One region of the Paenibacillus dendritiformis genome, then DNA from elsewhere that is predicted to be linked to it. Evidence: predicted binding sites of a transcription regulator. Region 1 holds the regulator's gene; the other holds the start of a gene.
The links. Region 1 encodes LexA, which represses DNA repair genes until DNA is damaged. Its sites were predicted from a motif close to CGAACATATGTTCG; they were not measured.

Region 1 (10,818 bases):
TGAAAGCGGGTTTGGACGGCATCAAGAAAAAATCCGCTCTGCCTTCGCCGACCGACCGGAACATCTACGTGATGACGGACGAAGAGCGCGAAGCGGAAGGCATCCCGAGCTTGCCATCCAGCCTCAAGGAAGCGCTGGAGGCTTTGCTCCGCGACGAGACCATTTGCGATGCGCTCGGCGAGCATGCGCTGCAGCACTTCATGGAGTTGAAGGAAATCGAGTGGGATATGTATCGAACACAGGTTCATCAGTGGGAACGCGATCAATATATGACCTTGTATTAATTATTTCATCCCTAGAGCCGCAAGGCTTCTGGGGATTTTTATTGTGGGGCCTGAAGAGAATGATAGCGGCGTTAGGGTCGATGCCCACAAAACGCCCCCAAAAAATTCGCTTCATGTTCTTTATGAGATGTCAGACAATAATATACGGCGTTTGGGAAGAGAGAAGCCCCGGAGTGGTCCGGGGCTTAGCGGTTACTTCAAGGCTTCTGTTTTAAATTTGGCGCGCATTTCATCGTATCCTGCCTTGACATCTCCTTCGCCGTCAGGGGTAAATCCGAAGGCGATTTTCCCTTCCATAACCAGCACGATGATTTCTTTTTCATTCCCGTCAACGGTTCCTCGTGCCAGTACGAGTGTTCCTTTCTTTCCGGCTTCCTCGTAATCAATTGACTCCATAACTTTCGGATCTTTGTACATCTTGCTCTCGTCGGTCACATTATTTTGCCCTAATGCAAATAGAGGCTTGATGTCCGGATGAACCTTCTCTTCGACAAACTTCTTCTTGGCATCCACATCGGTTCCATTCACGAACGTGTTGAGATAGTCGAGGACCAGCCCGTCGTCTTTTGACTGTCCCCCGCCCCCGCAGCCTGCCAAGACCAACAAACACACCAAAAATAATGCACTTAATTTCTTCAAAATTCCGCCCCCTCCGACTTAATTATATGACCATATATTCATATATGCCATACCTTAAATTAGACGAAATTAAGAAAACCCCGGATTCCTCCGAGGCTCTTGTCAATATATCGCATGCAGTATGATGTATTTTTTATTTCCTTACTTTTGCGACGGTCAGTCCATCGCCTAGCGGAATGAGCAGCGAATCTAATTGAGGATGATGGGCTACGGTTTCATTGAATTTCTTCATTAATTCAGTATAACGCTTCGGAAGCGCGTCCTGATCCGCTACACTGCCGCCTGCCAGAACATTATCAGCCACGATTACAGCGCCGGGTTCAGCGAGTTGAATGCAATAGTTCAAGTAAGGATCATAATTTTCCTTGTCAGCATCAATAAAGAAAAAGTCAAACCTTTTATTCTCGGCAACTAATTTTTCAAGACTTTGCAAAGCGGGTCCGGTAAAATAGGTGACTTGATTGCCAAAGCCTGCTTTAGCAAGATTATTGCAGGCTAATTTTGCGTAACTCTCCTCTAATTCAAGAGAAGTTAATTTTCCTTCTCCATCGAAGCCTCGCGCTAGACAAATTCCGCTATAGCCGCCCAAAGCCCCTATTTCCAGCACATTTTTAGCCCCTGAAATAGAAACAAGCATCGTTAGGAGTTTTCCGGAGGAAGGAGATACCGAAATAGAAGGCATTCCGTTTTCCCGTATTGATGAAATAACTTCTTCCAAAAGATCATCTTGGCTAGAAAATACGGAATCGATATAACTGTTTATGTGTTTCATCACATTCCCGTCCTTTCTCAGCATCAGATTTAGAATCTTTGCCTGCCGGGGGAAAAGCTTCTGTTTCTCCACTGTTTATCCTGGACGCTTCCACGGCTTCACTTATGTGTATTTCAAATAATTGAATAAATTCGTTAATGACCATATCGATGGCTTTTAATTCACCGACTAGAATTGGATGAATCGACTCAAACTCCGCATTACCATATGGGGGATTGACCGCATGGATGGAGCATGGCTCTCTCCCCGTTGGTTCGGAATGCTGTTCCGAGAAAAACAAAAAGCGCCGGATACGCCGCAATGTCATTAAGATAAGGCGCGGAAAGCATAATCAAGCACAAGAGCAGGTTATCGAAAAGATAGCCCGCTCTTTTTTTTGTTTCAAAAAAAATCAAGACTTAACAGGTAGATGGATATGTGTGGCGAAGCCCCTTAAAAAAACGAGGAGGTTACGCCAATGAATGAGTACGCGAATTCGCTAAAAGAAACGCTGCCATCCCTCATACGAGAAATGGCAGCCGCACCAGCACCTTATGTCAAAAACCCTGAAAAAGATTTTACCCGAAAGAAAAAGCTTTCTTTTGAAACGGTGATACAACTCCTGATCTCCATGGGGGGCAACAGCGTCAACCGAACACGAAAGGCTATAACCTTCTGCATTTGAACGCTGCCTATGACTTGTGCAACAGACTGTACGTGGATGCCCTTGTTCAACCACGAAGGTTGTGCAACGAGGGAAGGGCGCTGGCTGCGATGGTCGACCGTTCTCCCATCAAGGGCAAAACCATTGTGATTGCCGATAGAGGTTATGAAAGTTACAACAATTTCGCGCATCTGGAGCGCAAAGGGTGGAACTATGTTATACGGGTAAAGGATTTGGATTCCAATGGTATTCTTTCGGGCTTGCGTTTGCCCTCTAGCGGAAAGTTTGATAGGGATGTTTAACTGACACTCACCAAAAAACAAACCAAAGAGGTCAAGGCTAATCCCGAGATGTACAAGTTCGTTCCTTCCACGTCAACCTTTGATTTTTTGGATTTGCATGAGAACTTGTTTTACCCGATTTCCTTTCGGGTGGTTCGTTTCGTCCTGCCTCATGGCGCTTATGAGACCGTCATTACGAATCATTCTGCCGCTGATTTCCCACCCGTTGAAATCAAGTCTATGTATAACAGGCGATGGGGCATTGAAACCTCTTTCCGGGCATTAAAGTATACTGTCCGTCTGACGAATTTTCACGCAAAGAGACGAGAGTCCATCACCCAAGAGATTTTCGCAAGAATGATCATGTACAATTTCGCTGAAATGAGGACCTCGCACGTCGTCATTTCCCAAATGGATAAACGGCACCCATACCAAGTCAACTTCACGGTTGCCGTCCACGTTTGTACGGCACGATGAACCCCCGCCCGATGTTGAAGCACTGATCCGCAAAAACATTTTGCCGATTCGACCCGTTCGCCCAGGGCAGCAGAATACGCGCAAAATACGCTGCAAATCAGTTGTTAGCTTCGTCTATAGAGTAGCATAATTCGTTTCATATGAACACTTTTTAAGCGGATCTTCCGTCCGCTTTGTTTGCTGTACGCTTTTTCCTTGCTTGTATACAAAAAAAGAAACGGCACAGGGTCTTTTCCAAGGCCGTTTCAGATTCCTATGTTTTCGGCTCTTGTCTTTGAGCTAAACTCAATGACATTGGGATACGCCGAGACTTTTTTCTTGCGGATATACACGGGGAGGTGCCCCAAAAGCAGCAAAACTGCATTTCAATCAAGACGCCGAAAGGCTGGAACAGGCCGTCAGCGGAAGGGGGATGGAGCACCAACGCTAAGGATCAACGGCGCTCCAAAAAATGAGATTACCAGAAATGTCTTCTCCGTTTTTTGCACACGACCAACACTTTCTGCCCTTCCTTAAGAATGACCGTGATTGCTTTGCGATGACGTCTCATTCAAGCCACCTCCTTTCCATACTACAATATGAGCCAATGCTTTAAATGACTGTGCTATAGCTCCAAGAAAATTAACATGAATAATTTAGGCGAGACACTTGGGTATTGGGGAGAGAGCAGGTCGCTCTTTTGGGAGCATGGTTCGTACGATCGGCCCAAATTTATGCCTATGGGTTATAGCCAAGTCAAACCGTCCGTAATTCTAATATCATGGGAGTACCAAGAGAAAGGAGGTAACTCAAATGAGTGGAGTTACTTGTGGCGTTGGAGGGCTCTGGACCTCGACAGGCGTAATTTTGGTGTTGTTTATTCTGCTTGTCATCGTTTCCCGCGCATTTATTTATTAATAGGTCCTGATGAGACAGTGCCTTGCGCATGTGCGCGCAAAGGCCCCCTTCTGTTCGAGGCCCTGCTTAGTCAGCAGGGCTGTTTTTTATGTCCGGCTTTTGAGCACAAGCTGCACGTTTCTCCTCATGTCCAGGAGCACATTCGAGCGATAGGCATATGTTAGGGGTATGACATATGAAGGGAGACGTTTTTCCGTGAGTTACCAATACCAGCCATACCCCATGAATGTTTACCCGGGGCCACACATTCATCCTTATTCTTCTTCGCAGTTCTGTCCGCATTATTATCCGGAGACGCAAAATTTGAAGATTGAAACACTGCAGATCGTTGAGCCATGGGTGATTAACGGACTAAAAGAAGCGCAAACAATATCCGTTGAGCATGCGCTCCGTGAAGCGGCAGCCGTATCATATCTGATTGGGAGAGGATATAATCCGGCTGTCGCTCATCAAATCGTCGAGTCTTGGTGGCATAAAGGTTAACGCGCGAAATCGAGTGCTTCCCTAAGTAATGGCCTAAGCTTTTAATGCGTCAGCCATTAATGATTTCGCCGCCGTTGACATGCAGGATCTGTCCGGTGACGTAAGAGGAATCCGCGCTGGCTAGATACACGTAGCTGGGAGCGAGCTCTTGAGGCTGTCCAGGTCGCTGCATCGGCGTGTCCCCGCCGAATTGACTGACCTGATTCGCATCGAATGTGGACGGAATGAGCGGCGTCCAGATCGGGCCGGGCGCCACGCCGTTCACCCGGATGCCGTCCGGTGCCAGATTCGCTGACAAGGAGCGGGTGAAGGCGACTATCGCGCCCTTGGTGGCGGAATAATCCAACAAATTTGCGCTTCCCCGATACGCGGTGACGGAGGCGGTGTTAATGATAACGCCAGTATGCCGTTTCAATTGGGACATTGCCGCCTTCGTCAGATAGAACATCGCAAATATGTTGGTCTTGAATGTACGTTGAAGCTGTGCGTCTGTAATGTCTTCTATGCGCCCCTGCGGATGCTGCTCACCGGCATTATTGACTAATATGTCCAGCTTCCCGAGCTCCTTCACAGTCTGTTCCACCGCTCGCTCGCAGAACGATTCTTCTCCGATGTCACCGTCGATAAGCAGGCAGCGGCGTCCTGTCTCCTCGACATGCCGCTTCGCTTCCTTGGCATCGTCATGCTCATTCAAATACACGATGGCGATGTCGGCGCCTTCCTTGGCGAACGCCACGGCGACCGAGCGGCCAATGCCGCTGTCGCCGCCGGTAATCAGCGCAACCTTGTTCTTCAGCTTGCCCGCAGCGGAATAGGAATGGCATTCGAATTGCGGACGCGGATTCATGTCCGTCTCGAGGCCTGGTTGGCGGTTCTGATGCTGGGCGGGCAGGGTCTGCTTCATCTGCTGATGGGATGTCATGATGCTTCACCTCTCGATTGGATTTTTCGAAGTTCGTCATGTAACGTAACTTACCACATCGTTCCCGGAATTAATCACGTTATACCGCCCTGACACGTCAAAAAGCCGCTTTCGAATACAGAAATGCCTGTACTCAAAGCGGCTTTCTCCACATTTGCACCCATGCAGCAAGGATTAATGAAAATCACGGAACAATCCAATCACTTTGCCCAGGATCGTCACATGCTTCAACCGGATCGGCTCAAAAGTTGGATTCTCCGGCTGAAGCCGGATATGATCGCGTTCCTTGTAGAAGGTCTTCACCGTTGCCTCGTTCTCCTCGGTCATGGCCACGACGATATCGCCGTTGTTCGCGGTCTGCTGCTGGCGGACGATAACATAGTCTCCGTTATGTATACCGGCTTCAATCATGCTGTCGCCGACAACGGATAGCATGAAGATGTTCTCGTCGTCTCCCACCATATGCACCGGGAGAGGAAAATAATCTTCGATGTTCTCGGTCGCCGTAATCGGCTCGCCGGCCGTTACCTTCCCGATGACGGGAACGCGTGCTACGGCATGGCTGAACTCTGAATGGCGATCCGACTGTTCGCTTAGCAGTTCGATCGCTCTTGGCTTCGTCGGGTCCCGGCGGATAAAGCCTTTCTTCTCCAGCCGATCGAGATGACCGTGCACCGTGGAACTCGATGCGAGGCCGACAGCTTCCCCGATCTCTCTTACGGAAGGAGGATAGCCCTTGGTGCGGACTTCATCGCGTATAAAATCAAGGATCGCTTGTTGTCGACTTGATATTTTAGACAAAGATATCAACTCCAATGAATGCTCTTTTGTCAAAATTATACCATAGAACCTCCGTTCGCACAAACGTAAGTTCTAAAAAATCCTTGATTTTATGCGGTTTATTCGTTTTCTTTCAACGCATGCCCCATATTCGGATTTGGGGAACAAAAAAAGAGAACGCACGTTCCTCAAAAACGGTTGACCTGAACGTATGTTCGTGTTACATTATGGACATTAAGAATAGAACAAGTGTTTGGGGAGTGAGCGGACATGAGTGAAATGGTATATAGCCCGAGACGGAGTTACGCATATCGAACGGAAGCAAGATCAACGCTGCGTCAGCCTGTAAAGCCAAAGCCTTATAATAGAAGAAAATTGATTCGGGCGGTACTGCTCTCCGGCCTGCTGTTCCTTTTGTGCGCGGGAATCGTACAAGCATGGGGGGATGACGACGCAGTATCCGGGCAGCCTTCTGTAAGTACGGAGCGAGTGCTTGTTCAGCCTGGGGATAGCCTGTGGGAAATCGCGACGGAATACAAACCGAACGGGATGGATACCCGGGAGTACATATACAAGATCATTCAGTTGAATGACTTAAGGGGACATACGCTGCAATCCGGCATCGTCCTTGTCGTGCCGATACTTTCTTGACCATAATTCGGCTGAGGCCGGGATCATTGTTCTCGCAGCACCGCTCTTCTCACCGGCTGAGGCCGAAGGAGCCGCTTCTTGTATTCCATCGCTGTCAGCTTGCTTGACAAGGCTGATGCAGCATGTCAAAGTAGAAGATATGCACCATGGTATGGAGGGTACAAGATGAATATGGATAAATTAATCGCTCGCATCAATGAACTGGCCCGCAAGCATAAGAGCGCAGGGCTGAACTCGGAGGAACTTGCAGAACGGGCCGCGCTAAGAGAGCAGTACCTTGAATTGTTCCGTCAGCAGGTCCGCAACAAGTTGGACAGCATTCGCTATGTCGAAGACGAAGAAGGCGAACAGAACAATCAATCGGGAAACATCGTTCATTAGAGTGTGTAACATATAGGAGGTCTGGATGGATGTCGCGTAGTTGGGAACGCCAAGTACGGCGCAACAGCGCTCAGTTGAACAAACAACGCAAAAAGCAGGGCAAGCCGGGGATCGCTTCCCATACGGTTGCGTTCGATGAATTCAAGGGCCGGAATTTTATTCTTCCTTTGATATTGACCGGGTTTACGATCATTTATGCGCTGCTTGGCAGTGTCGGTACGAGTCTGCCGTCCCCGACGCTGTACTGGGTAACTGTTATTTGTTATTTGGCATTGGCATTGATGCTGTTTTTGCGCCGGCCTTTTTTGCGGGTCGCGAAAGACGAACTAAGCACGACAAAATGGAATCGGCTGCGTACGCTCAAAGTGGAAGATATCAAAAAAATAACGTACCAGCCAGGCTTTATCGTTATTGAAAAGAACGGCAAAGGCTCGAACTGGGTATTCTCCCGCATGATGAACCGCTATGACATCGAAGCGATGAATGCGCGGCTGCAGCAGTTCGCCGCTCAGAACCGGATAGCGTACGAAGAGAATTCAAAAGAAGACAAGAACGGCAAGGCCAACGAGACGGATCAGTCGGACAAGGTTGTCTTCGTGAAGCCGAAGAAGTAGGTTTGCCGGAGTGGGACAAGGGGGAGTCGCAATGGCCATTCGTGCCGTATTATTCGATCTTGATGATACGCTGCTGTGGGATGAGCGGTGTGTGGAAGAAGCCTTTTCCGCCGTGTGCCAATACGCACACTCGAAAGCGGGGGTTGATGCGGAACAATTGGAGACGGAAGTGCGAAACGCGGCAAGAGCTTTATATGAAAGCTATGAAACCTACGCCTTCACGACCAACATTGGCATCAATCCGTTCGAGGCATTGTGGGGCCGCTTTACCGGGGGAGAACATGAGCAATTCCGTTACCTCCAGCAGTTGGCGCCATCTTACCGCACTGCCTCCTGGACGACCGGTCTTCGCCATTCGGGTTGCGAGGATGAGTCGTTGGGAGCAGAGCTGGCGGAGCGATTCATGAGCGAACGGCGGGCGCGTTCTTACGTTTATGAAGAGACTTACGATATTTTGCGAACGTTGAAGCCTCATTATCAGCTGCTCCTTTTGACGAACGGGGCGCCGGATTTGCAGCAGGAGAAGCTTGATGGCATCCCGGATATCATTCCGTTCTTCGATCATATCGTCATCTCCGGCGATCATCCGGAAGGGAAGCCTGCGCCAAGCCTGTTCCGCCATGCTATGTCCTTGTTGGCTATCGGCCCTCATGAAGGACTGATGGTTGGAGACAAGCTGACTACTGATATATTAGGGGCCCAGAATGTCGGGATGCATCACGCCTGGCTCAATCGCAAGGGCGTGACATTGACCGGCAAGATCAGGCCTGAACACCAAATAACCAACTTGATGGAATTGACCAACGTGATTGAAGCGATAAATCAAGCGGCGCTCAAATAAACCTGAAAATGAAGGAAAGCTTGCCTTGCAAGGCGGGCTTTCTTGCTTAATGGGAGCAAACCATCCGGCCGAGGCGCCGGCATGTCAAGTTGCTGATGTGACGAATGTCACACAACCGTCACATAACCGTTCAGAATCTAGCCCGATCGAGTCATATCTTGCGGAGTGATGTTGTTTATAATGAATACATAGAGTGGTTGGAAATAGTTAAGGAGTGAATGGGCATGATGAAGAAGGCAATGTTGGCGCTGTCGCTTTGCATGATGCTTATTTTCGCTGCAGGCTGCGGCAATGGCAGCAGCAATGGCGGCGAGCATGCGAGCCACAATGGCTCCATTGATCACAGCGGGCACGCAGAGCACGGACAAGATGGGGCGATCCCAGACCTGATTAAAGTAGACCTGCAGGTTCCTGCGGAAGTGAAAGTAAATGAGCCTGTCACGATAACCGCGCGTGTTACGCAGAACGACCAAGCGGTGGATGATGCGGATACCGTGGAGTTCGAGTATTGGCTGGAAGGGGAAGAACAGCACGAGCGCGCCGCGGGCTCCTTCACCCAGGATGGTACATATCAATTCGAGCATACGTTTGACAAAGCGGGCACTTACAATGTGATCTCCCATGTAACGGCACGCGATATGCATTCGATGCCGAAGAAGCAATTCGAAGTGAAATGATAAAATAGGAAGCCCTGTCATGGCGACAGGGCTTTCGTCTATTTTTTCCGTTACGCTTTTTTGAAAGACGGATCTGCATACGGATGGGCGATCCAGCCTTCCGTCTCGATGAATAGGCGAACAGCTACGATTTTGCGGTTGTCCATTAAGGTAAAATAGTGCGGCTTGTTCTCCGGAACGGAGATGACATCGCCGGCGGACAGAATGACATCCATGTAGCCGACGTCATCGGATCCTTTAATCACAAAGATCCCATTGCCGGCCGTAATCGCTCTCACCTCGTCTTCGGTGTGGGTGTGTACTTGCTCGAATTTTTTCAGAAGCTCCTCGATATTCGGCGTTGCGTCGGAGAGTGCGATAATATCCCATGTCCGGTACCCTCGGCGCACGGCCAGATCACGGATTTCCTCATCGAATGCATCAAGAATCGCTTGCTTCTCGTCATCCGTCAGCACAAATTTGTCTTGCAGGGAAGCGGCTAATTTGTTCGGATTCCAGTGCTCATACAGCACGCCTTGCCTCTCCAGGAAATCACGAACATTCTCTTCTCCCGTAATTTTTTCATTCGTGTTTCGAATCCGAATCTCTGCCATACGCCAATCCCTACTTTCATAATCAGAATAATTGTGATTGTATTATAGTACACAGGAAATGAATGGGCAAGAGCTTATCGAGTGAAAAGATCACAAGTCTTTCCTAAACGTTGCACTTCTGTTAAACTAAGTTCTAAACGTTTGACAGAGGGTGGGTAGAAGGATGAAGAAACCAACATTAGAAGAACGACTTCAAGAACGCATTCTCATTCTCGACGGTGCGATGGGGACGATGATTCAGCAGGCGGATTTATCGCCGGAAGATTTCGGAGGCGAACATTTGGACGGATGCAACGAAATGCTTGTACTGACTCGTCCCGACGTCATTTCACGTATACACGAACAATACCTTGAAGCCGGGGCCGACATACTGGAGACGAACACCTTCGGGGCCACCAGCATTGTGCTCGCGGAGTACGATCTCCAAGAACGGGCCAGGGAATTAAATCTCGCGGCCGCGAAGCTGGCGGTAGAGGCCGCGAAGAAGTTCAGCACGGCGGAATGGCCGCGCTATGTCGCCGGAGCGATGGGCCCTACAACAAAAACTCTGTCGGTCACCGGCGGGGTTACCTTCGATCAACTGGTTGATAGTTATTACGAACAGGCGCTGGCGCTTATTGAAGCGGGTGTCGACGCCCTGCTGCTGGAGACGTCTCAAGACACGTTGAACGTGAAGGCAGGTTCGATTGCTATTCAACGGGCGATGGAGGCGATGGGACAGAAGCTGCCGTTAATGATTTCAGGCACGATCGAGCCGATGGGAACGACCCTTGCCGGACAAAATATTGAATCCTTCTATATTTCCCTCGAGCACCTGAATCCGGTGTCGATCGGCTTGAACTGTGCGACCGGTCCGGAATTTATGCGCGATCATTTGCGTTCG
Region 2 (10,818 bases), 1.6 Mb from region 1:
GCTCTCGCTCGGAGAAGTGAAGGCATGATAGATGACGAACCGCTCGTCCAGCAGCTTGCGCCGGATGCCGGGCGCCAGCTCCATCCCGATCGCGAGCAGCAGATCCCGCTCATACTCGGTCAGCAGCCCGTCCTCGATCGGACGCGCAGGCATTACCCCGTCGTTCACGCCAAGCACATACAGATGCTTAATCTGGCTCGAACGCGTCCGATCCATGGACGCGATCAGCACCTGATCAAGCGCGGGAGGCACGAGCGCCAGCTTCACGCTCTCGAAGCCGGTCTCCAGCATCCCGGCGTACAGCTCGAGCGGCATCTTCTCTCCGCCAAGCATCTCCACCATCTGGTCCAAAATATCGAGCATCTCGCCCCAGATCTGGCGATGCTCCCGGGAAAGCTGCACATCCCCGTCCAGCAGCGCCTCCTGACTCATCCGCTCCAGCTTGTCCGGCACCCCGAGACGGATCCAGAACGTGTACAGCGCCTCGCACATGTCCTGCACATGCCGGCTTCGCGCGAGCGAGCGCTGCAGCGCGGAGAGGGGCTCGACAATCCGGCGGCGGCACTGCTCCGCCCATTCCGGGGCCTGCTCCGGCACGCTCTCGGCCTTCTCTTCGGCCGCCGGATCGTCGGGATCCAGCGACTGCCGCGGTTCGGCAGGCCACGGGCGTCCGTTGGTCCATTTCGATCCCTCGATGCCGCAGGCCAGCACGTAGTTCTCCAGCCGATCGAATGACTCCCTCGTCACGCTTCCGTCTTCCGGCAGGACGAAATCCGTCTTCACGAAGCGAAATACCGCGTCATAGCGCCAGTGGCCGATCAGGATGTCCAGCGCGGCGCGGGTCATCTCGACGAACGGATGATGGAGCACCGCTTGCTTCTGATCCGTGAAATAAGGAATGCCCGCATCGCCGAAGACCGTATCGATCAATTCCGCGTAATCCGGCAAGTTCCTGACCATGACGGCCATCTCCCGCCAGCGTACGCCCTCCTCCTGCGCCCGGCGCAAAATGTCGCGCGCCGCTCCTTCCACTTCCGCCCGGCGGTTGACCGCCGCATGAACGCGAATCTCCGCCCGCTCCCCGCCAGCGGAGGCAGAACGGTAAGCCGAACGCCGATCGAAATGGCGTTCCAGATGGGCGAGCATCGGCGAGGAAGCGAATCTTGGCAATCCGCCCTGTCCGCCCAGCTGTATGACCTCGCCCATATCGACGCCGAGCGTATCGGCGATGCTGCTCAGCTTGAGAAAGGTCGTCGCCGTAGGATGGAACAGGTTCAGCTCATGAAGCTCCTCGCCCAAGCCGTAAGGCCGATCCAGGCACAGCGCCACGGTCACATGGCGGGCATGGAGGAGCAGCGATGCCAGCACGGCATATTCCTGGGGCGTGAAGCCGTTGAAGCCGTCAATCCAAATCTCCGCCTGCCGGACATATTCCGAGTGCGGAATGCCTTCCGCCAAACGGACAAGCACATCCTCTCCGTCCAAATACTGCTGCTCCAGCTCGGTCTCGTACTCGCGCAGCACGGCGGACAAATCATGCAGCTTGGCCGACAGAAGGGGCTGGCCGTCCACATGCTCCTGGACGAACGCGGCATGCTCATCCAGCTCGGAAGCCTGGATCCGGTACCGCTTCATCTCGTCGAACAGATCATTCAATTTTTCGATGAAGCCGAATTGCTCCGCCGCTCCGGCGAACAGAGGCAGCTCGGGCTTGCGCCGCTGCAAAATTTTGTACAGCAGCATCTTCTTGCCTTCCTCGCCTATCGGCGTGAGCGCCGTGCCGCCGCTCTCCTGCATCACGCGGTACGCCAGGCGCCGGAAGCTCAGGACTTGCGTCCGCAGCATCCCCGACAGGCGCTCCGAAGTGACGAGCGCATGCTCCGCCTGGAACGTTCCCTGCTCGGGCACGAGCAGAATCATGGGCGGACCATCCGGCTGAGTCTCCAGCCTCCGCCGGATTTCATTCAGCAGATGCGCCGACTTGCCGCTCCCCGAGCGGCCGATTATAAAATGCAAAGCCAATGTATATCCCCCGCTTTCCCGTACGACTGCCAATAGATATGTATTCTGCCATGCCGTATGCAGGCTTTTTCCGCAAATGGCGTGTGTAAAAGTGTATTTACAAATCGCAAGAAAGGATTAAAAATAAGAATAAGTCCAAAAAGGCCGATTCCCGGTATTTCCTCATTAGACAGAGACTGCGCAAATCGTCTCTTTTACGGAAACCTTGCTTTATTATAGCATATTATCGCGAGCAGACTGGAACACACGTTTGGAATGTGCAGGAAGGAATTCAAGCCTCCGGCTGACGATGCCGCCGGAGAGAAAAGGAGGCACACCGCGTGATTCATATCGTGAATGGAGATATTGTGGCGGAACGGCTTCGTCCGATCGCCCGGGAGCGCTGGAACGAAGAAGTATGGGTCTATCGGGAGCTGCTGACCGAAGGACCCGTCTATCCCATCTTTGAACGTTATCTGGCCTATCGCGCGCTTCAATTGGAAAAAATGTGCGGCCTGCCCGCATCTCTCTACCTTCAAATGAGCAACGAACAGGAGCGGTCCTGGAAAGCGGACGTGCTGCGGCAACCGGAAATCGCGCTCTGGTTCGAGCATGATCTGTTCGATATCACGATGCTGCTGCGGCTGACGGAGCGCCTGTCCCGGGAGCATCCGGAAGCGGCCGTCTACTGGATCGGTATTTCCGCCTTGCCCGGGCACGACCGCTACCGCGGCTTCGGGGCCCTCGACGCGGACCAGTTGGCGCGCCGCCGCGAGCATGGGCTTCGGCTGGACGTGGAAGCGATCTCATGGATGCGCCATGCCTGGCTGGCGTATACGAGCCCGAATCCGCGCAAATTGGTGCGCTGGATCGACGAAGCCGGCTCAGTGGAAGCTCCTTATGACGCCGTCGTGGATGCGATGCGGTTCCATCTCCGCCGCTTCCCTTCGCGCGACGACGGGCTGGGCGTCGTGGAACGGCTAACGCTGGATGCCGTCGCCGATGGCTCCGGCTCCTTCCTGGAGCTGTATGAGCATATCCGGCCGCATGTGCCTGAATACGGACTCGGCGACATGCAGTATTGGGGCTATTTGCGCCGCTTGACTTCCGGAGAAGCCCCGCTATTGTCCCTGTCCGCGGCTTCCGAGCCGCTGCCGCAGCCGCTGCGGCCGGTCGAGCCGTCCGCCGGACGGCTGCTTCTCACCGAGGCGGGCCGTAGAGTGCGCAGCGGCGAGATCAATTGGGCCCGCGAACGGGGATATGCGCGCTGGCTTGGCGGCGCATTCGTCACCAATCCGGCGCCCTAAGCGCCGCCAGTCCATTCCGCCCTTCCCCCGCAACCGCAACCGCAAGAAGCACCTCGCGGCGATCACGCCATGAGGTGCTTCTTCATCATGCTATCTATCGTCTGGCGCGGACTTCGAAAATGCCGAATTTCAAGTAATGCCCTTCTTCGACCCCGGCCACCTGCGGATGATCCTTCCCCGCCGCGCGCCAATCGATGAGGCGCAGCACCTTGCCCGCGTCATGGGCGGCATCCTGGATCGCCTGCAGGAAGCGCTCCGGCTTCATATGATAGGAGCAGCTCGCCGTCACCAAATATCCGCCCTCATTCACGAGCTTCATCCCGTGAAGGTTGATGTCCTTGTAGCCGCGGTACGCTCCCTCCGCCGCCTGCCTCGTCTTGGCGAACGCGGGCGGATCGAGAATGACGACGTCCCAGGTGCGGCCGCCGCCCGCGGTCATCGGCTTCGATGTGTCCGTCTTCGATTGGCTCGTCCCGCGTGCCATGCGCTCCTCTCTTCCCTGCACTTGCTCCCGCAGGTAAGCAAACGCGTCCGCTACCACGAATTCCACCCGGTCCGCAAATCCGTTCAGCTCCACATTGCGCTTCGCGCTCTCGATCGCATGCTCGGAAATATCGAGACAAGTCACCTTCTTGGCTCCATATTTGCAAGCATGCAGCGTGAAGCTGCCCGTGTGAGAGAAGCATTCCAGCACCGTGGCTCCGTCCCACCACGGAAAGGTTACTTCCTTGCCGTTCGCGTTGACCGGCACGGTGCGTACGCCCGCTTCCGTCTCGATATCGGCCAGCGTTATGCCGCTGCGCGCTCCCCATCCGGTCATCAACGGCTCTATCGCAGCCCGGTTCTCGCGCTGGTCGAAGAAATAGCCCGTCTTCTGCCCTTCGACAATATCGATTTCAAGCTGCAGCCCGTTCTCGGTAATCTGCACATGGCGCGGGCATTCCCCGTACAGCGCGCCCGTTCTCTGTTCAAGGCCTTCCTTTTCCCGAACCGGCACATCGCTTCGTTCGTAAATGCCGCGCGGATTCATGACTTCGACCAAGGCCTGAACGATCGCATCGCGCGCCAGATCCATTCCGAGCGTCAAGATTTGCACGACGAGCACATCGCCGAACCGATCGACGATCAGTCCCGGGAGAAAATCGGCCTCGCCATAGACGAGCCGATATGCCGTCGCTCCCGGCAAGAACCGGTTCCGATGCTCCAGGCATTGCCGCAGCCGCTCCTTGAAAAAGCCGGCGTCCATCGCGTCGGCAGGCTGATAGCCGATGACGCGCACAATGATTTTGGAAGCCGGGTTATAGTATCCGGTCGCCACATATTGGCCTTGCGCGTTCACGACGTCGACCAGCGCCCCCGGCTGCGGATTGCCTTCCACGCGCTCGACCTCGGATTGGAACACCCACGGGTGCCCGTGCTCCGTCCTTTTTTTGCGATTGCGGCTCAAGATTACGGTTGCTGTTGTCGATTGCTTCAATTGCATGTCCCCTCTCGGCTTCCGCCGGGCTTGTCATCGTTGTCCATCCGCAAGCATACAGTGACAGTAGAGGCTGTTCACTTAGTCCCTCTCAAGCTGTTCCAGCTCGAATGATAGAACCCGCATTTTGTGTGGAATGACGAAGGAGTCCGGCGTATGTTCGCAGAAATCTGGTATCCGCTCCTAGGCGGAATGGCTGTGTTTCTTTTTGGCATGAAAACGATGGAGCTCGCCCTTCACGCATGGGCAGGGCCTTATTTGAACCGCTTCCTGCACCGTTCCACGCGGACGCCGCTGCACGGCATGCTGTTCAGCTCCGGCATGACGGCGCTCTTGCAGAGCAGTACCGCCATCACGGTCATCACCATCGGGCTGGTGAACGCCGGGCTGATGAGCTTCTCGCGCTCGCTCGGCATCATCCTCGGCACGAATGTCGGCACTTGCCTGACGACGGAGCTGATCGGCCTCAACATCAGCCGCTACGCGCTGCCGCTGCTGATCGGATCGCTCGCCTGCTGGAGCGCGGCGATTCTGGGCGGCGAATACCGCCTGCCCCTGCCGAAGCGGCTCGCCTCCCTCCTGCATCCGCTGCAGTTCGGATCCCTGGCCGCCGCCGGCTTCGCCCTCATCCTGCTCGGCATCGAATGGATGAAGCAGATCGGGGGGCCGCTCCAGCATCGCGGCATGTTCACCTGGTTCCTGGAGCGGTCCAACGACAGTCTGCTCTGGGCGCTGGCAGCCGGCATGATCATTACGGCCGTCGTCCACAGCAGCGCGGCCATCATCGTCATGGCGATGGGCTTGTCCGCTACCGGCGCCCTGCCGGTCGAGATCGGCATCGCCATCGTCATCGGCTCCAATGTCGGCACCTGCTTCACCGCGCTCATCGCATCGCTCGGCGGAAGCCGCCACGGCCAATTCGTCGCTTGGAGCCATATCGTGCTCAATGTGGGCGGGGCGATCCTGTTCTATCCGCTAATCGGCCAGCTCCATGCGCTGTCCGCCTGGTTCACCGACGATCCGGCCGCCCAGATCGCCCGGGCCCAGACGGTCTTCAATATTGCGAGCTCTGTCCTGGCGCTCCCGCTGTGCTATCTGAAGCTGTGGGACCGGCTCCGGTAACGATCGCGATTCCGGAGCTTGTCCCAATCCGGTTCGCGCCGGCCTCGATCATGGCGAGCGCCGTCGCCGTGTCCCTCACGCCGCCCGAAGCCTTGACGCCGACATGCTGCGATACGTTCCCCCGCATAAGCCGGATATCCTCGACGGTGGCCCCGCCGCGGCCGAACCCGGTCGACGTCTTGACGAAATGCGCCCCCGCGGCTTCCGAGGCTTTGCACGCCTCGATCTTTTGCCCTGTCGCCAGCATGCCCGTCTCAAGAATGACTTTGACGATCGCCTTCCCTTCCACCATGCGGACCACTTGGGCGATGTCGTCTTCCACCGCCTTCACGTCGCCGTCAAGGAGGCGGCCGATCTGCAGCACCATATCGATCTCCGAGGCTCCGTCCTCCACGGCTCTGGCCGCTTCGAACGCCTTGGCGGTGGATGCGGCGGCCCCGAGCGGGAACCCGCATACGGCCGCGATCCGCACGTCGGATCCGGCCAGCAGCTCGCGGCAGAGAGAGACCCAGGTCCCATTGACACAGACGCTGTAAAAGCCGTGCTGACGCGCCTCGCCGCACAATTTCTCAATATCGCTCCGCACCGCTTCCGGCTTGAGGAAGGTGTGGTCAATCAGGCTCGCCAATCGGATTTGTTCGTTCATCTGTAATCACCCTTCGCAATCAGATTAGAGTTGAAAGCGTACGATTACTGCGCATATTCAGCTGCGTACCTGCTCCCGGCATCTGGGCAGTTCACTTGCGCTCGCCGACCCGCAAGACAAGCAGCGGCCGTCTACAAGGCAATCCCCAATTGCGCAAGCGCCTTGCTCAGAATGACGTCATTGTTATCATACCCGGAATCGGTCTGCTTGGCCCATGCCGCTTGCGGCTCGTACCATTCGACGCTGTGAATCTCCTCGACCTGGGGCGCAAGCTGCCCGGCCTTCGCCTCGACCAGAAAATAATGAACCTCTTTGTCCACCGTGCGGCCTTCCGGCGACGTATATTGATAGCGGATCGTGTCCAGCTTGCCGACGATGCTCCCTTCAATCCCGGTCTCCTCCTGAATTTCCCGCAGAGCCGTCTGCTCTACCGTCTCTCCAGGCTCCATTTTTCCCTTGGCCAAGGAAGTCTTGCCGTAACGATCCTGGATCAACTGGAACTCGATATGCTCCCCGCGCCGCCGGTACACGACGCCTCCCGCCGATATTTCTTTCATAGCGAACATCCTCCAACTCAAAAAGTGTGGGGCGTGCTCAGGTCCCTTACCGCCCGCCTTGTTGAAACTGAATATGTATATCGTAACCGAAAGGAAAGAGGATTTCACCTGCTTCTCGCACGCGAAGCGGCAGTGGAATCCTCTGTGTTCTCCATATTACATATTAGCTGCGTGCGCGCCCGTTTCATCCCCGAGCACCCGAGTCAGGACGCCAAAGCATTCGTTCACGCCGGCCTTCGTCACCTTGACGCGGCAGAGCTGGCCGATCAGCGACTCGTCGCCGTCGAACACGATCTGCAGGTAGTTATCGGAATATCCCATCACTTGGCCGGTTCCCGGCGCCCCTTTATAATCGCGTTCCGGAATAACGTCAAGCACTTGCCCGACGAACTTCTCGGCGTATGCGAGCTGCATCTGCTCCGACAGATCGATCAGATCGTGAACGCGGGCATGCTTCACTTCCTCGTCCACCTGATCCTCCATGCGCGCCGCAGGCGTTCCGGTACGCTTGGAGTACGGAAAGACGTGCATCTCGGAGAATCCGACCCGCTTCATGAATTCGTAGCCTTCCCGGAACTGCTCGTCCGTCTCGCCCGGGAAGCCGACGATCACGTCCGTCGTGATCGCCACATTCGGCATCGCCTCGCGGATGCGGGCGATTTTGTCGCCGAACTCCTCGACCGTATATTTGCGCCGCATGCGCTTCAGCACTTCATTGTTGCCCGCCTGCAGCGGAATATGAAGATGCCGGCACATTTTCGGCGAACGGTTCAGCACGTCGATCATCCGATCGTCGATCTGGCTCGCTTCGATCGAGCTGATGCGCACCCGTTCCAATCCTTCGATGCGGTCCAGATCCCAGAGCAGATCGGTCAGATCATAGTTCTCGAGATCGTCGCCGTAGCCTCCGGTATGGATGCCGGTCAACACAATCTCCTTGTAGCCTGCTGCCACGAGCTGACGGGCCTGGTTGAGGACGCTTTGCGGGTCGCGGCTGCGGGACAGCCCGCGGGACCACGGAATGATGCAGAAGGTGCAGAAGTTGTTGCAGCCTTCCTGAATCTTCAGAAATGCGCGGGTCCGCTCCGCGAAATCCGGCACATCCAGCTCCTCGAACGCGCGCGTCTTCATAATGTTGCGCACGGCGTTAATCGGCTGGCGCTCTGCTTGAAGCTGGGCGATGTAATCCATCAGCTTCTCCCGATCCTGCGTGCCGATGACGAGATCGACGCCCGGAATGTCGAGAATCTCCGCCGGGGAGGTCTGCGCATAGCAGCCGGTCACCGCAATGATGGCGTCCGGATTGCGGCGGACGGCCCGCCGGATAATCTGGCGGCTCTTCTTGTCGCCGGTATTCGTAACGGTGCATGTATTGATCAAATAGACGTCAGCCGTCTCTTCAAAGTCGACTTGCTCATAACCTTCTTGCTTGAACAGCTGCCAAATGGCTTCCGTATCATAGAAGTTCACCTTGCAGCCCAACGTATAAAACGCTACCGATGGCATTGTTCAACTTCCTCCCATTTCTCCGAATTGATACATGATGCAGGCACAGGCCGCCAGGCCCGCCGTCTCCGTCCGCAAAATGCGGCGCCCGAGACTGACGCAGACCGCGCCGGCCGCCGTGGCCGCTTCCACCTCGCGCAGCGAAAACCCGCCCTCCGGTCCGATTACGACCAGAATGCGGGCTGCCTCCCGGCCTTGCCGGGCTTCGCGGAAAGGCTCCAGCACGTCGCGGAGCCGCGTTCCCTGCTCGTCCTCATAGCAGATCAGCACGAGATCATAGTCCGCGAACTGCCCGGTCAGCTTCGCCCAGGCCGCAGGCGCCGCAATGGCGGGAACGCGATTGCGATGCGACTGCTCGGCCGCTTCCTTCGCAATCTTCGCCCAGCGCTCCAGCCGCTTGGCTTCCTTCTTCGCGTCATACTGCACGACCGTGCGTTCCGACAGGAACGGAAGGAATCCCGCCGCTCCCAGCTCCGTGCATTTCTGTATAATCAGTTCCATCTTGTCGCCCTTCGGCAGGCTCTGGGCGATAGTCACCTCGACTGCGGCTTCCCGATCGGCAGCGACCGGCTCCTCCAGCCGGGCGATGGCCGTCTCGCCGTCGCCGCTCTCGAACACGGCCACGGCCTCGCGGCCGGCGCCGTCGCTCACCAGGAAAGTGAAGCCCGGCTTGGCCCGCATCACCTTGACGATATGATGCGCGTCCGCGCCGGTAATCCGTATGTGCTGATCCCCGAACGCTTCGGGGCTGACAAAGTATTTTTGCATCGTAATCAACATTCCTCATCATACACGTTTTGCGCGCAATGCGCTAGATTTGCAGCGATATTTCCAGAAAGTCCACGCCATGCATCCGCCTGCCGGAACGGTATTCTACATGCCGACCAGATAAGCGGCGGTCCGCGAAAAATTAAAGACGATCGGCTCTATTAAATTGAAGAGCGGCGTAAGCGTCATGTTCCGCAGCGGGGGAATGAATACAAGCATGAAGAAAATAAGAATCGACCATTGCTCGAACTGCTGCAATCGCCGACGCAGGCTGCGCGGCGCCAGATCCTCGACAATGCGGTAGCCGTCCAGCGGCGGCAGCGGAATGAGATTGAACAGGAACAGCAGCACGTTATAAGTGATGAAATAATTCAGAAAGTAATAGACGGCCAGATGGACGCGATCCGGAGAACCCAACTGCACGAAGCCGAACTTGAGGCCGAGATGAATCACGATAGTCCCGATAAAGGCCAACAGCAGGTTGCTGATCGGTCCGGCGGCCGACACGACGATGCCCATCAGCCGCGGATGCTTGAAGTTATCCCGGTTCACCGGCACCGGCTTCGCCCAGCCGAAGCCGGCGATAACGAAGAACAGCATGCCGAGGAAGTCCACATGTTTCGCCGGATTCAGACTGACGCGGCCGAGCATCTTCGCTGTCGGATCCCCGAATTTCCAGGCAAAATAGGCATGCGCGAATTCATGGACCGTAAAGGCGATCAGCAGCACCGATACGAGAAACGGCAGCATCTCCAGCTTGACGGCGAACAAATTATTCAAAAAATCCATATCTTCCCTCGCTTTCTTCTATTACATGGCATCTCTCTTACATTGGTTTTTTGGCGACGAAAGCAACCCAGTCCTCCTCGCGATGCTTCCCGCCGATGAGGAAGCCGTGTCGGATCAGCTCCCGCTCGACCGCCTCTTCTTTGTTCTTGTAAATCCCCGAGGCAATGTAGATTCCGCCAGGCTGCAGCGCCGCGAACACATCTTCCACGAACAGCAGAATCACCTCGGCCAAAATGTTGGCGACCACGATCTGGACAGGAAGCGTTACGCCAAGCGCCGGGGCTTCTTCCGTTCCGCTCGCCTTCAGCATGTGAAGGAGATCGCCTTCCCGGACGGTAACCGCGTCACCGAGCCCGTTCATCGCCGCATTTTCCCGGGCGCTCTTCACCGCTACCGGATCCAGGTCGATGGCGAGGACATGCCGGGCGCCGAGCTTGCACGCCCCGATCGCCAGAATGCCGGAGCCGGTTCCGACATCGATTATGTCTTCTCCGCCCTGAATGACGCCTTCCAGCGCCTGGAGGCAGAGCGACGTCGTCGGATGGGTTCCGGTGCCGAAGGCCATGCCGGGATCGAGCTCGATGACCATCTCCTCCGCCGTCGGCGTGTAAGGCTCCCAGGACGGCTTGATCGTCAGCTTGCCCG

Region 2: a site for LexA is predicted at 2,262-2,275, ahead of addB (helicase-exonuclease AddAB subunit AddB). Genes of this name have one in related genera too.

What each region holds. Positions count from the first base shown of each region.
Region 1 covers NZ_AP025344.1:3,538,137-3,548,954, reverse strand. The annotation lists gene glnA (type I glutamate--ammonia ligase) at 1-284, shown strand, start outside; gene L6439_RS15615 (hypothetical protein) at 477-923, opposite strand; gene L6439_RS15610 (O-methyltransferase) at 1,057-1,695, opposite strand; partial or broken gene L6439_RS15605 (hypothetical protein) at 1,655-1,891, opposite strand; gene L6439_RS15600 (hypothetical protein) at 2,153-2,359, shown strand; gene L6439_RS29725 (transposase) at 2,356-2,640, shown strand; gene L6439_RS29720 (transposase) at 2,689-3,096, shown strand; gene L6439_RS15595 (sporulation protein YjcZ) at 3,889-3,993, shown strand; gene L6439_RS15590 (hypothetical protein) at 4,189-4,476, shown strand; gene L6439_RS15585 (SDR family oxidoreductase) at 4,526-5,398, opposite strand; gene lexA (transcriptional repressor LexA) at 5,573-6,199, opposite strand; gene L6439_RS15575 (LysM peptidoglycan-binding domain-containing protein) at 6,449-6,829, shown strand; gene L6439_RS15570 (DUF896 domain-containing protein) at 6,995-7,210, shown strand; gene L6439_RS15565 (methyltransferase) at 7,240-7,824, shown strand; gene L6439_RS15560 (HAD family hydrolase) at 7,856-8,665, shown strand; gene L6439_RS15555 (FixH family protein) at 8,890-9,342, shown strand; gene L6439_RS15550 (1,2-dihydroxy-3-keto-5-methylthiopentene dioxygenase) at 9,393-9,935, opposite strand; gene metH (methionine synthase) at 10,099-10,818, shown strand, end outside.
Region 2 covers NZ_AP025344.1:1,913,482-1,924,299, reverse strand. The annotation lists gene addB (helicase-exonuclease AddAB subunit AddB) at 1-2,022, opposite strand, end outside; gene L6439_RS08440 (DUF1835 domain-containing protein) at 2,343-3,308, shown strand; gene L6439_RS08435 (class I SAM-dependent rRNA methyltransferase) at 3,403-4,791, opposite strand; gene L6439_RS08430 (Na/Pi cotransporter family protein) at 4,942-5,907, shown strand; gene deoC (deoxyribose-phosphate aldolase) at 5,840-6,553, opposite strand; gene L6439_RS08420 (NUDIX hydrolase) at 6,685-7,119, opposite strand; gene mtaB (tRNA (N(6)-L-threonylcarbamoyladenosine(37)-C(2))-methylthiotransferase MtaB) at 7,267-8,616, opposite strand; gene L6439_RS08410 (16S rRNA (uracil(1498)-N(3))-methyltransferase) at 8,620-9,384, opposite strand; gene L6439_RS08405 (site-2 protease family protein) at 9,490-10,173, opposite strand; gene prmA (50S ribosomal protein L11 methyltransferase) at 10,211-10,818, opposite strand, start outside.